DNA from 2 places in the Nocardia sp. NPDC056064 genome. Region 1 is predicted to be linked to the other one. Evidence: riboswitches for the same ligand, from Rfam matches in the RefSeq annotation. Region 1 holds a riboswitch; the other holds the start of a gene.
The links. A riboswitch is a leader RNA that binds a small molecule or an ion and turns the genes downstream of it on or off. The one in region 1 is predicted to bind S-adenosylmethionine.
Positions count from the first base shown of each region.

Region 2: it holds a riboswitch for S-adenosylmethionine, as region 1 does, so the genes downstream of both, ACFC06_RS15520 (AfsA-related hotdog domain-containing protein) here and ACFC06_RS22940 (bifunctional o-acetylhomoserine/o-acetylserine sulfhydrylase) in region 1, are expected to answer to the same signal.

Region 1 is NZ_JBHJWO010000001.1:4,955,057-4,962,102, forward strand. It holds gene ACFC06_RS22935 (homoserine O-acetyltransferase) at 1-156, opposite strand, end outside; gene ACFC06_RS22940 (bifunctional o-acetylhomoserine/o-acetylserine sulfhydrylase) at 198-1,514, opposite strand; SAM riboswitch class IV at 1,595-1,705, opposite strand; gene ACFC06_RS22945 (NADP-dependent isocitrate dehydrogenase) at 1,975-3,192, shown strand; gene ACFC06_RS22950 (MFS transporter) at 3,387-4,631, shown strand; gene glpK (glycerol kinase GlpK) at 4,704-6,209, opposite strand; gene ACFC06_RS22960 (IclR family transcriptional regulator) at 6,406-7,046, opposite strand, start outside.
Region 2 is NZ_JBHJWO010000001.1:3,372,195-3,379,240, forward strand. It holds gene ACFC06_RS15485 (MFS transporter) at 1-133, shown strand, start outside; gene ACFC06_RS15490 (DUF5063 domain-containing protein) at 220-720, shown strand; tRNA gene ACFC06_RS15495 (tRNA-OTHER) at 753-823, opposite strand; tRNA gene ACFC06_RS15500 (tRNA-Lys) at 834-906, opposite strand; gene ACFC06_RS15505 (hypothetical protein) at 921-2,327, opposite strand; gene ACFC06_RS15510 (hypothetical protein) at 2,392-3,234, opposite strand; gene ACFC06_RS15515 (HAD family hydrolase) at 3,228-3,947, opposite strand; gene ACFC06_RS15520 (AfsA-related hotdog domain-containing protein) at 4,019-4,786, opposite strand; SAM riboswitch class IV at 4,800-4,915, opposite strand; gene ACFC06_RS15525 (SRPBCC family protein) at 5,060-5,512, shown strand; gene ACFC06_RS15530 (MarR family winged helix-turn-helix transcriptional regulator) at 5,563-6,012, opposite strand; gene ACFC06_RS15535 (SMP-30/gluconolactonase/LRE family protein) at 6,127-7,046, shown strand, end outside.

The sequences.
Region 1 (7,046 bases):
CGCGTGCTCGACCAGCACCACATTGTCCAGGGTGGGCGAGAGCTCGCCCCAGCGTTGCACCGCGAGCCGCACATCGGGGACCACGGCGCCGTTCTCCAGCGTCACGTCCCCGATGGCGACCACGCCGAGTCGCCCGTCCGGGGGCGGCAGAGCCACCCCGGAGCCGGGTCGGGCGATCGGCGATTCGGTGCTCACAGTCACGTCGTCGCCGCCGCGAAACCGGCCCGCAGATCGGCCAGGATGTCGTCGATGCCCTCGATACCCACCGCGAGCCGCACCAGCCCCGGAGACACGCCTGCGGCCAGCTGCTCCTCCGGCGTCAACTGCGAGTGCGTGGTCGAGGCCGGGTGAATCACGAGAGAACGCACATCACCGATGTTAGCGACATGGCTGTGCAGGCTCAGAGCGTCCACGAACTTCTTGCCCGCGTCGACGCCACCGGCCAGGTCGAAGGCCACGATCGCGCCCGCGCCCTTGGGGGCCAGCTGCGTGATCCGCTCGTGCCAGGGCGAGGACTCGAGGCCCGCGTAGTACACCTTCTCCACGCCCGGCTGCTCGGCGACGAACTTCGCCACGGCCTCGGCGTTGGCCACGTGCCGTTCCACCCGCAGGCTCAGCGTCTCGATGCCCTGGGCGATGAGGAAGGCGTTGAACGGCGAGACCGCCGCACCCAGATCGCGCAGCAGCTGCACGCGGGCCTTGAGCGCGTAGGCGGGCGCGCCCAGGTCGGCGAAGACCGCGCCGTGGTAGCTCGGGTCCGGCTCGGTGAAGCCGGGGAAACGGGCGTTGCCCTCGGCGTCGCGCACGGTCCAGTCGAAGGTGCCACCGTCGACGATCACGCCCGCGACGGCCGCGCCGTGCCCGCCCAGGTACTTGGTGGCCGAGTGCACGACGATGTCGGCGCCGTGGGCCAGCGGCTGGATCAGGTACGGGGTGGCGACGGTGTTGTCGACGATCAGCGGCAGACCCGCGGCGTGCGCGACGGCGGCGATACCGGGGATGTCGAACACCGCGCTGCTCGGGTTGGCGATGGTCTCGCCGTAGAAGGCCTTGGTGTTGGGCCGGATGGCGGCCTGCCACTGGGCCAGGTCGTCGGGGTCCTCGACGAAGGAGACCTCGATGCCCAGCTTGGGCAGCGAGTAGTGGAACAGGTTGTAGGTGCCGCCGTAGAGGTGCGGGCTGGACACGATGTGGTCACCGGCGCCCGCCAGGTTCAGGATCGCGTAGGTCTCGGCGGCCTGGCCCGAGGCCAGCAACAGCGCGGCGACACCACCCTCGAGCGCGGCGATGCGCTGCTCCACCGCGTCCTGGGTGGGGTTCATGATCCGGGTGTAGATGTTGCCCGGTTCGGCGAGCCCGAACAGCGCGGCGGCGTGATCGGTGTCGCGGAAGGTGTAGGAGGTGGTCTGGTAGATCGGCAGGGCCCGCGCGTTGGTGCTCGCGTCGGGGGCCTGGCCGGCGTGGATCTGCTTGGTCTCGAAGGTCCAGTTCTCGGGCAGGGCAGAGTCGGTCATGAAAGTGCTCCAGGGTTGTGCGCCGGGGAATTCGTCAACTGGGTCGGATCGACGGACAACAACACATGGGGGCCTCCTGGGATGCGCGCTTGCCCTCGACCTTCGAGAGCCCGGTCATCACCCGGAGCACCCCACCGCAACTGGAGGGTTGCCGACCAGCGAGCCGGGGCTTGACGCTGGTACTCATGACCTTGCCGTCATGTTAACCGGACAAGCCCCCACACGGAAACTTCCCGGCTGAACGTAGCCTGGATCACGTCGCGATCGGCACAGTCCCGCACAGCGGGCCCTCCCATCGCGGTGAGGTCCCGGGCAGCAGTACGCTTGTCTTGTTTGCACCACACGTCCCGCCGACAACGCGGGGCATATACGTTGTCTGTTGGAACAGCTGGGGTCCGCTCACAAGCGTGTTCGCCTGGCCGTGCAATGAGGGCACCATCCTAGGAGGACACGAAGATCCATGTCCAAGATCAAGGTTGAAGGTACCGTCGTAGAACTCGACGGCGACGAGATGACCCGGATCATCTGGCAGTTCATCAAGGACAAGCTGATCCACCCGTATCTCGACGTGAACCTCGAGTATTACGACCTCGGCATCGAGTATCGCGACAAGACAGACGACCAGGTCACCGTCGACGCCGCGAACGCCATCAAGAAGCACGGCGTCGGCGTCAAATGCGCCACCATCACCCCCGACGAAGCGCGGGTGAAGGAGTTCGGCCTCAAGAAGATGTGGCGCTCGCCCAACGGCACCATCCGTAACATCCTGGGTGGCACCATCTTCCGCGCGCCGATCATCATCTCCAACGTGCCCCGCCTGGTGCCCGGCTGGACCAAGCCGATCATCATCGGCCGCCACGCCTTCGGCGACCAGTACCGCGCCACCGACTTCAAGGTCTTCGAGGCGGGCACCGTCACGCTGACCTTCACCCCGGAGGACGGCGGCGAGCCGATCGTGCACGAGGTCGTGAAGATGCCGGAGGACGGCGGCGTCGTCATGGGCATGTACAACTTCAAGAAGTCCATCGAGGACTTCGCGCGCGCCTCGTTCAACTACGGCCTGCAGCAGAACTACCCGGTGTACCTCTCCACGAAGAACACCATCCTCAAGGCCTACGACGGCATGTTCAAGGACACCTTCCAGGAAGTCTTCGACGCCGAGTTCAAGGCCGAGTTCGACGCGGCGGGCCTGACCTACGAGCACCGCCTGATCGACGACATGGTCGCCTCCTCCATGAAGTGGGAGGGCGGCTACGTCTGGGCCTGCAAGAACTACGACGGCGACGTGCAGTCCGACACCGTGGCCCAGGGCTTCGGCTCGCTCGGCCTGATGACCTCGGTGCTGCTCACCCCGGACGGCAAGACCTGTGAAGCGGAGGCCGCACACGGCACCGTCACCCGGCACTACCGTCAGCACCAGCAGGGCAAGCCGACCTCGACCAACCCGATCGCGTCGATCTTCGCCTGGACCCGCGGCCTCGAACACCGCGGCAAGCTGGACAACACCCCCGAGGTGATCGGCTTCGCGCAGACGCTCGAAGACGTGGTCATCAAGACCGTCGAGGGTGGGCAGATGACCAAGGACCTGGCGCTGCTCGTCGGCGGCGATCAGGGCTACCTGAGCACCGAGGAGTTCCTGGGTGCCTTGGACGCAAATTTGGCCCGCACCCTGAAGTGAGCCTTTCCGCCTCTGGCCGATAGGGGGCTGCGTCGGCAGCCCCACGGTGAGGTGGGAGCGTTCGCTCAGCCCGGTGAGTTACCCGTGTTCTCGCGAGAACAGTGGGTTGCTCGCCGGGCTGTGTCGTTTCCGGGTGGGGTAACTCACGGTCGTCCCGGGATGCGCGGGGCCGGGACTCGCCGTTGCATGGAGGCGTGACTTCTTCCCTCTCCGCCGCCGACCGCGTGGCGCCACGCACCAGCTGGCACATTCCCGCGATGCTGGCGCTGGCGCTGGGTGGATTCGGGATCGGCACCACCGAGTTCGTGACCATGGGACTGCTGCCCGATATCGCCGCCGACTTCCGGATCACCGAGCCCACGGCCGGTCACGCGGTGTCGGCGTACGCGCTCGGCGTGGTCGTCGGGGCGCCGTTGATCGCCGCGCTGTGTGCCCGGGTGCCCAGGAAGAAGCTGCTCATCGCCCTGATGGCCGCGTTCACCGTCGGCAATGCCGCGACCGTGCTCGCCCCCACCTTCGGTTCGCTCGTCGCGGCCCGGTTCGTATCCGGATTGCCGCACGGCGCCTACTTCGGTGTCGCCTCGCTGGCGGCCGCCACGCTCGCGCCCGCCGGGCAGCGGGCCAAGGCGGTGGCCGCGGTGATGCTCGGATTGAGCGTGGCCAATGTGGTCGGTGTGCCCGGGGCGACCTGGCTCGGCCAGCATCTGGGCTGGCGGGACGCCTACGTGGTGGTCGCGATCATCGGCGTGGCGACCGTGGCCGCGCTGTGGCGGTTCGTGCCACCGCTGACCACCATGACCATCACCGATCCGCGCACCGAACTCGGCGCGCTGCGCCGCCCCCAGGTGCTGCTCACCCTGGCCGTCGGCGCGATCGGCTTCGGCGGCATGTTCGCCGTCTACACCTACATCGCCACCACCATGACCGATGTCGCCGGGCTGTCCGTCGGCGCCGTCCCGATCGTGCTCGCCCTGTTCGGCCTCGGCATGATCGCGGGCAATGTCCTCGGTGGCATCCTGGCCGACCGCGGCGTCGACCGCTCGATCTTCGCGGCCCTGCTCGCCATGGTCGTCATCCTGGCCGGCTTCGTCCTGGCCGCCCACAACCCGGTCACCGCCGCCCTGGGCGCCTTCCTCGTCGGCGCCTCCGGCGCGGCCCTGGCACCCGGCCTGCAAACCCGCCTCATGGACGTCGCCGCCGACGCCCAAACCCTCGCCGCCGCCCTCAACCACGCCGCCCTCAACATCGCCAACGCCGCAGGCGCCTGGCTCGGCGGCCTCGTCATCGCCGCAGGCCTCGGCTACACCGCCCCCGCCGCCGTCGGCGCTGTTCTGGCCATCGCAGGCGTCCTCCTGTTCACCACCACCGTCTGGCTGGCCCGCCGCGTGTCTCCCAGCTCGCGGAGTGCGCCGATCTCGACCACCTCGCCACGTGGCTGAAACAGGCAGGCACGGCGACCTCGACCGACGAGCTGTTCGGCTGATCGCCGTGCGCGGGTGAGCGCGTCCGGATCAGTGGCGTGTGCCGTCTGCCGGGCGGGCCCAGCCGATGCTGAGGTGGACGGCGCGTTGCCAGTGGGCGTATTCCTCGTCGCGGCGGGTGCGGTCGGGGTGGGGGAGCCATTGGGCGGCGGCTCGCCAGTTGCGGCGTAGGCCCTGGAGGTCGGGCCAGTAGCCGACGGCCAGGCCCGCGGCGTAGGCGGCGCCGAGGGAGACGGTCTCGGTGACCAGCGGGCGGGTGACGGGGATGTCGAGGACGTCGGCGATGATCTGCATGAGCAGGTTGTTGGCGGCCATTCCGCCTGCTACGCGCAGGGATCGCGCGCGCAGGCCCGCGTCGGCGTTCATGGCCTCGACCACGTCGCGGGTCTGCCAGGCGGTGGCCTCGAGGACGGTGCGGGCGAGGTGGCCTTTGGTGACGTACGAGGTGAGGCCGATGAGCAGGCCGCGGGCGTCGCTGCGCCAGTGCGGGGCGTAGAGGCCGGAGAAGGCGGGGACCAGATAGCAGCCGCCGTTGTCGTCGACAGTGCTTGCGAGGGTTTCGATTTCGGGCGCGGTGGCGATCAGGCCGACGATGTCGCGCAGCCACTGCACCAGCGACCCGGTGACCGCGATCGGCCCCTCCAGCGCGTACACCGGCTCCGGGCCCACCTGGTAGCCGATGGTGGTGAGCAGCCCGTGCCGGGAGCGCACGATCTCGGGCCCGGTGTTCATCATCAGGAATCCGCCGGTGCCGTAAGTGCATTCGGTCTCGCCGGGCGCGAAGCAGGTCTGCCCGAACAAGGCGGCGTGCTGGTCGCCGAGCGCCGCGCCGATCCGCACGCCCGGCGCGGCGACCCGGGCGGTCCCGAAGTCACCGGTCGAGGGTTCGATGCGGGGGAGCATGGCGCGCGGAATGTCGAAGAACCGCAACAGTTCCTCGTCCCACTGCCGGGTCGCCAGGTTCATCAGCAGGGTGCGGCCCGCATTGGTGACATCGGTGACGTGCTCGCCGCCGGTGAGGTTCCAGATCAGCCAGGACTCCATGGTCCCGAACAGCACGTCACCGCGTTCGGCTCGCTCGCGCAACCCGTCGACTTCGTCGAGCAGCCAGCGCAAGCGGGGCGCGGCGAAGTAGGTCGCCAGCGGCAGCCCGCTCAGTGCCGTGATCCGTTCGGCGCCGGGCATTTCCCGCAACCGTTCGACCAGCGCCTCGGTCCGCACGTCCTGCCACACGATCGCCCGCCGCACCGGCACCCCGGTCGCCCGATCCCACACCACGGTGGTCTCGCGCTGATTGGCGATCCCGATGGCCGCCACGTCCCCGGCCTCGATCCCGGCGTCGCGCAGCGCGGCGGGCACCACCTTCTCGACCGTCCGCCAGATCTCCAGTGCGTCCTGCTCCACCCACCCCGACCTGGGGTAATGCTGACGATGCGCCCGCTGCGCCATCCCGGCCAGCCGCGCGTGCCGGTCGAACACGATGCACCGGCTCGATGTGGTGCCCTGGTCGATGGACAGGACGAAGCGTCGGGTCATCGGGTCCGGCTCCCGTCATCGAGGTCATTCGCGGGCTGCCAGCCCACCTCGACCCGGTCGGTCGGGATGGACGGGCGGTAATTGCTTGCGCGGCAGGCTATCTCGCCGCAACGCCGGAAGTGACCCAGGGGGCGCGCAAGCCCGGCGCCTGCCGCGTGGTCGTGCGTCGGCGAGCCGATCGCCGCCGGGCGCCTTCTCACGGCGACACGCTCAGGTCGCGGTGCACGGCCCGCGCCGCGGCGCGCACGTGCTCGATCGCCGTGGCACGCAGCTGTAATCGGTTGTCACACAGCCGATCCACCGGCCCGGTGATCCCGAGCGCCGCCACCACCAGCCCACCCCGGTCGCGGATCGGCGCGGCCACACCCGCCTCCCCGCCACGGAACTCGCCGACCTCACCGGCCCATCCCGCCCGCCGGACCTCGGTGACCGCGCGCGCGAATTCGTCGCGATCGACGATGGTGCGCCGGGTGAAGGCGGTCAGCTCCGGGGCAGCGCCGGACGGGGCCCCCGAACCGGCAGCGCCGGCCGCAGACCGTGTCCGCGCCGGCACGGCGTCATAGGCCAGCAGCACCTTGCCCAGCGCGGTGGCGTGCGCGGGCAGCACCTCGCCGACCGCGAGCGCCTGGGCGCTGTTGTCCGGCCGGAAGACGTGGTGGATCACCGTGACGCCGACCTCGCGCCCCACCGCGATCCGCACCGACTCCCCGGTGCGCGCCGCGAGCGCGTCGGCCCGGTGGATCGCCCGCGAGCGCAGCTCGTTCACATCGAGCCGGTCGGTGCCGAGTTCGCCGAGCGCGGGTCCAAGCAGATAGCGGCCGGTCGTGGCGTCCTGGT
Region 2 (7,046 bases), 1.6 Mb from region 1:
CGCCAGCGCAGGCCCCCAACTGGCCAACCTGGTAGCGGGCAACGGCTTCCCCGCCGTGGCCCTGGCGATCTCCGCCCTCGGCTTCGCCGGAGCCACACTGGCTTTCGCGTCGACCAAGGCCCAACCCGCCTGACCCACCTCCGATCCCGGTCCGCCGTCCACGTGGCGGACCGGGTTTCGGGGTTGCTCCATCCCCTTCGCGCCCACCATCCTTACCGGATGAGCAAGCCGCCCGAAGTCGTCACCTTCGAAGCCTCTGCCCGCGAATTCTGCGCGGCCATCGAGACGATCGACGGCACTCCGGCAGGCATCGAACTCCCCCGAACCCTGGTCCCCCTGCTCGCCACCATGCTCGCCGCGGCCGCCCACCTCCCCCGCGTGGAACCGACCGCGGCCACCCTCCCGACAACCATCGATCACGACGCCTGGTACGAGTGCTACACCCGCTGCACGACCACCCTCGGCCCCCTCGACATCTACTGGACCAACCGCGATCTCGCAGACCCAGGCGCCCACCTCACCGCAGGGTCGGTAGCCGACGACCTGGCCGACATCTGGCGCGATCTCCGCACCGGCCTCGACGCCCTCGACTCCGGATCCCACTGGCAGGACGTCACCTTCGACTGGCGCCTGTCCTACCTCGGCCACTGGGGCAACCACGCGGTCGCCGCCCTCCGCCCCCTCCATGCAGCCCTGCACGCCGACCTGTTCCAGTCGTGACAAGGGCGGATGGGATAGTCGGGGGGCGGATGGCTCGTCGGCCGGGGTCGAACCGGCGGCTGCCCGGTGCTGGCCGGGTGCTCTACCACTGAGCTACGACGAGGCATCCGCTGTGCCGCCGACCGGGCTCGAACCGGCGTCCATCCGGTGAAGAGCCGGATGCTCTACCACTGAGCTACAGCGGGCATGGTGATCGTGCCTCAGTCGGGGTGGGGGTGTCCAGTGGATTCTGGGAGGACGGAGGTGGGGATGCCGGCGGAAAGCTCTTGGGCGTGTGTGGCTTTGATGGGGTTTCCGCTGAAGGCACCGGCGCCGCGCAGCATGCCCGCCCAGACGGGGTCGGCTACGGCGACGCCGTGGACGAGCTCCGGGGTGGGGCGGAAGGTGCCGACCGGGCCGGGGGGTTTGGGGCCGGTCCAGCCCGTGCGGTGCGGGTCGATGCCCGCGATCTCGCAGAACTCGACGACCTGGGCCGCCGTGCAGGTCGCCCGGCCGTCGAGCACCTCCCAGGGCAGCGGCAGTGCCGCCCACACCTGGGTGTCGGGGTGCGGCCCGGAACCGGTGGCCAGGTGCCAGGCGGCCAGGTCGCCTGCCATCAGCATCATGGCCTTGCCGGGGCAGGCCACGTCGAGCAGACCGGTCGCGTCGGTGGCGGCCAGGCACGACAACCACGCCGCCCGCGCCGTGTTGTAGGCGCCGCAGAGCAGATTCCACGTCGAGGAATCGTTGCCGCGCCGGACGACCATCCGCTCGCGATCGAATTCGCTTGCCGCCCAGAGGCTCTCCAGCGCGGAAGCGGTCGACCGCATCGTGCGGAACCAGCGGCCGAGCAGCTCGCCGCGCTGCTCCTCGGTGAGGCGGGCCAGCACCTCCGGGGTGGGATAGGCCTGCGCGATCATCCACCAGTCGGTGTCGGCGGACCGGCGACAGCGCGCGAACAGCAGCTCGGCGATCTCGTCGAAGGGGTTGTCGCGGCCCGACAGCGTGAACTGGCGGCGCAGCTTGCGCTTGGCGGTGAAGTAGGCGATGAAGCACGCGGCGCCGGGATCGGCGCGGAAGCGGTCGAGGGTGAGTTCGGTGGCGAAACCCGTCTTGGCCAGCAGCGTCAGGTGCCGTTTGCGTTGCTCCATGTCCAGGGTGTGCGCCTTGCCCGTCACCCGGCGCAGCGCGCGGAAACGGCGGTTGTACTGGCGCTTGGAGATGTCCATCCCGGCGGCGGCCCGGTCGTGGCGGTTGAGCCGGTCGGCGAGGAAGTCCGGCCGTCCCGGATCGAAACCGATCGCAGCGCCGACCGCCTGCGCGAACGACAGCAGCGAGGCGGGCTCGTCGGCATCCACCTCGGCGGCGACATCGAACAGGCGGCTGGTGGCCGCCACCTGGCGTGCGCCGCCCACCGGCGACGCGAAATCATCGGGCAGAGAGGTCAACCCGTTCCATCGTCCGGCGACCCGCGCCACCTTGCCCAAGCGCCGGCGCTCGTCCTCCCCCAGCTCGTGCTTCAGCACGTACCAGACGAGCACGGCCACATTCTCCGGCCGAGGCCGGGCGTCCAAGGTCGCGTGCAGCTGAACCAACGCCTCGCCGGGCTCCAGCACCCCCGTATCCATGCCCCGAATCATCACAAGAAGGCCCGGGTGGCGGCAAACGTTTTCGCCGCCACCCGGGATCGGGTCAGGGATGGGTGGTGAACTCCTCGAAGGTGGGGGTGGGGAGTTTGAGTTGGGCGTGGATGTCACCGCCGAGGCCGAAGTGGCCGATGGCGCCGCCGTAGTTCTGCTGGTAGCTCTGCCAGAGGACTACGACGCTGATGACGCGGTTGGCGCCGGGGGTCGAAGGGTCGGGAAAGGGGTTGGGGAGGGTGGCCCGGTAGGTGGCGGTGCCGTCGGGGGCGGTGATGAAGACGTTGGGCACGCCGAGAGGGCCTGGGCGGGTGGGTGATTCGGGGTTCAGGTCGCCGGAGCGCAGGGACATGACCGTGTAGAGGGAGTCGGGGATCAGGCCGGTGAACTCGAAGGCGAAGTGGGCCGAGTGTTCGTCGTCGCTGAGCGAGACATCCAGGGTGCCACGGGCTTCCAGCCATTGACCGAGAGTGACGGGCTCGGTGAGTTTGCGGCCGTCCTCGGGACGCAGGTCGGGGATGGGGACCTCGTGGAAGGGGTAGCTCGGGCGGGTGACCGAGGCGGCTTCCGGGAGCTGGTCGGGCGCGAAGACCATCGGATAGTTGTTGGCGGGCAGGGGAAGTGGGAGCGTGTGCAGGACCAGTGCGCGGTCGTCGTCGGAGAGCTCCTCGGGTAGATCACGAACCACCGTGTAGGGCAGGTTCTCGCCGAACGGCGGCAGCGGGGTGTCGGCCGCGACCACGGCCCTGCCCCACCGGCGCGTCACCGTGCCGGCGGGACCTTCCTCGTTGAGGAAGCCGACTACGAGGAAATCGCCTGCGGCGTCCACTATTTCGCTGGGTGGATAGAGCGGGCCCTGGGTGGTCGGGGTCAGCTCGTAGCGACTTTTCACCATACGGATGCCACTTTTCGATCGTCGGAGAATTCGTTGCCCTCGGCGTCGCCGAGCCGGTCGCTGAGCAGTCGCCAGGTGCCGGAGCGCGCGGCCGCGACCAGCTTGGGGTCGTCGCCGCGGTAGGCCGGGCGGGCGACCAGCCAGAGGAAGGGCAGGTCGGTGGCGTGGTCGCCGTAGCCCCAGGTGTCGTTCACGCTGATCGCGTGTTCGCGCAGGTACTCGACCACCGCCTCGCCCTTGGCCGCGCCGATCATCGGCTTGCGCACCTCGCCGGTGAGCACGCCGTGCTCGTCGAGCAGGGGTTCGGTGGCGATGATGTGATCGGCCCCGACCGCCGCGGCGACCGGCGCGATCGCCGGGGCGAACGAACCCGACAGCAGCACCGTGCGCACGCCCGCCGCCGCGTGGTCGCGCAGGGCACGGACCGGCTCGGCGTAGAAGGCGGCTCCCCCGGCGGCGAACTCGTCGAACCAGCGCTGACCGGCCGCGACCAGCGCGGTGTACTCGACGCCGCGGTAGGTGCGGTAGTACTCGCGGTTGATGTCCCCGCGGGGGGCGCCCGCTTGGGCCCGCTGTTTGAGGTCGTCGGTGACGCGGGCGTACTCGGTGCCGTCGTCACCCTGTTCGGCGAGCCAGAAGCGCAGGAAGGTGAACATGGACTTGACCGTGATCACGGTCTCGTCCACGTCGAAGAACGCGGCTCCCGAACTCATGCTGCTTCCATTCGGCGTGCTCGGGCGCCCTCCGTGGTCACGCTCCGCTGCCGCCTCCGGGCGCTGACCGCTCACGCCGAGGCCTCGAGGTAGGCGTCGACCGCCTTGGCGGCCTTGGCGCGCTCGATCTGGGCGATCCGCTCGTTGGGCAGGGCGGTGAACTCGATGCGCGAGCTGGCGACGGGCTTGCCGAACTGGTGCACCTCGGTCTCGATCCGGAACTGCAGTTTGCCCGGGTCGTCGACGGAGACCGGCGTGAGCCGCGCGTGCAGGGTCGCGGGCAGCGGGAACAGGAACGAGGTGAACCGCAGGTCCACGTTGTTCCAGACGATGTAGAAGTGCTCCTGCGGGCGGCGCACGCCGTATTCGAGTTCGAAGGCGGCCAGGAACAGCTGGCGCACCGCCTCGATCACCACGATGCCCTGCACGTGCTCACCGGTCTGGTGGTCCAGGAGCAGTTCGTTGTCGCCGTCCAGGCGCAGATCGGCCTGGAAGACGTTCTCCTCGGTCCTGGTGAGGCCCGCCAGCAGCACATTGGAGTGCTGGTACTTGTGCACGTGGTGCCTGCGCGCGGGCTCGGCGATCTCGCCGACGACCCGCACCCGCAGGTGCGGCGCGTGCACCGCGGCCACGTGCTCGAGATAGTCGAGATCGTGCCGGGTGACGCCCTGCCCCAGGTGAACGGCCAGTTCCTGACTCGCGGGCAATCGCCCGCCGCGCAGCAACGCGACCAGTCCGGACACGGTGTGCACCCGGTCGTCGGCGGAGATGCCGAGGAATCGGTCACCGACCACCACGTACGCGGTGGTCACGGTGGAGTCGAGCTGGACTACAGACATGGATAGACCTCCAGAAGGACGCTTATGGCGAGCAAGACGCCTCACCATCCGGTCGTCACCCGGAGCACCCCGCCGCCGATGGAGGGTTGCCGCCCAGCTAGCCGGGGCTCGATGCTGGAACTCGTGACCGTCGAATCGAAAGGTATTCGGCCGCAATATTTTTGAACAGCGTTCGGAGCAGGGTGCAAATAATCCACCCACGGTACGAGGATCGGCCCCCGCCGGGCGCCTATGCTGAGCGTTACCGAACGTCACACGATCCCGGAGGCAACGTTGCCGAACAATCTCGAAGCCAGCATCGACATCGCCGCATCGCCGGAGAAGGTGTGGGCGGTGCTCGCCGATCTCAAGCGGATGCCCGAGCTGAGCCCGACGACGTGGAAGATGATCGCGCTGGGCGGAGTGCGGGTCGGCGCGCTGACGGTGAACGTCAACAAGGACGGCTGGAAGGTGTGGCCGACCACCTCGCGCATCGTCGCCTTCGAGCCGAACAAGACCCTGGCCTTCCGGATGCTGGAGAACCGCACCGTGTGGCGCTACGAGCTCGAGCCGACCGCGGGCGGCACCCGCGTGGTGGAGACCCGCACCGTCGACCCCAAGGGCATCCCCGCCCCCGTGCGCACGCTGGTCAACGCCGCCGCCGGTGGTGAGGACAAGTTCGAGGCCGACCTGGTCTCGGGCATGCAGGAGACCCTGGCGCGGGTGAAGGCCGCCGCCGAACGCTAGGCCACTCGTCACGAGAGCCCGCCGGATGCTTCCGGCGGGCTCTCGCCGTTTCAGGGCAGGTCGGCGCGGATCTCGTCGAGTGCCTCCGCCGTGCGGACGAGCATGGCGGTGAGCGCGGTCAGCTCCTCGGCGGTGAAGCGTTGCGCGAGGGTGCGCTCGACCGCGATGGCGCGGACGTCGGCGTCGGCCGTGAGTTCCCGGCCGGCCTCGGTGAGCCGGGTTTCCAGGATGTTCTTGTGCCATTCGTGCGGCGTCCGCTCGACCAGGCCGCGGTCCTGGAGGTTGGTCAGGACGGTGTTCATCGTGGGCGGGGTGACGCCGACCAGCCGGGCCAGCGCGGCGGCGGAGATGCCGGGATGCTCGGCGAGGCTCAGCAGGGCGCTGTACTGCGGGACGGTCAGGCCTGCCGGTTTGAGCGCGGCGGTCTTGGTCGCCATCAGGGCCTGTTCGGCGCGCTTGAGGTACGAACCGAGCCGGTCGGCGGCGGGCATGGACGTCATGGGTGCATGGTATCCGGTCGTCATTCGATAACTATCTTGACGATCATAAAGGTTCTAATCTATGTTTTAGCTCATCACTAGATGTCTGGATTTACCTCACTGAGAGGCTTCATCATGATCAGGACCACCGCCGTTGTCGCCTTGGCCGCCTGCTGCCTGGCCGTCACGGGGTGCGGCGAGCCCGCTGCCGCCGTCACGCTGAGCACTGCCTACGAGCTGCCCGGGACCGCCGTGTATCCCGAGGGGATCGGGCTCGACGCACGCACCGGCGATACCTATGTGGGGTCGTTCGCCGACGGGTCGGTCTATCGCGCCGCGGCCGGGGCGACGCGCGCCGAGGTGTTCCTGCCCGCGGGCGCGGATGGGCGCGAGACCGCGAACGGGGTGAAGGTCGACGCCGAGGGGCGGCTGTGGGTGATCGATTCCGGGGTGGGGGTCGCGGTGTACGACACCGGGTCGCGGGCGCTGCTGGCCCGGTTCACCGTGCCCGGTGACGGGCCGCGGTTCGTCAACGATCTGGACTTCGGCGGTGACGGGTCGGCCTATCTCACCGACAGTGTGCGCAATGTGGTCTATCGGGTGTCACCGGAGCAACAGCGTTCGGGCGGTGGTGAATTCGCGGTCGCCGCCGATCTCGGGCCCGCGGGGGCGCGCGAGCTCAACGGCATCGTCGTCGATCGGGCGGGGAACTATCTGCTGGTGGTGGCGATGTCGGCGGGCGAGCTGTATCGCGTCGACCTCGCCGGTGGCCCGGTTCAGCGGGTGAGCCTGGTCGGTGGCGACGCGCGCCACGGTGACGGACTGGAATTGCGGGACGACACCCTGTGGGTGGTCCACAACACCGATCACGCGATCAGCCGGTGGACCCTCACCGACCACGGCGCCACCGCCACCCGCGAGAGCGAATTCCGCGCCCCCGCCCTGAACATCCCCACCACCATGGTGCATGTGGGCGATCGGGCGCTGATCGTCTCCTCGCAGTTCGACAAGGGTGGTCCGCTGGGTGCGGAGGGAACGCCGGGGCCGTTCGTGGT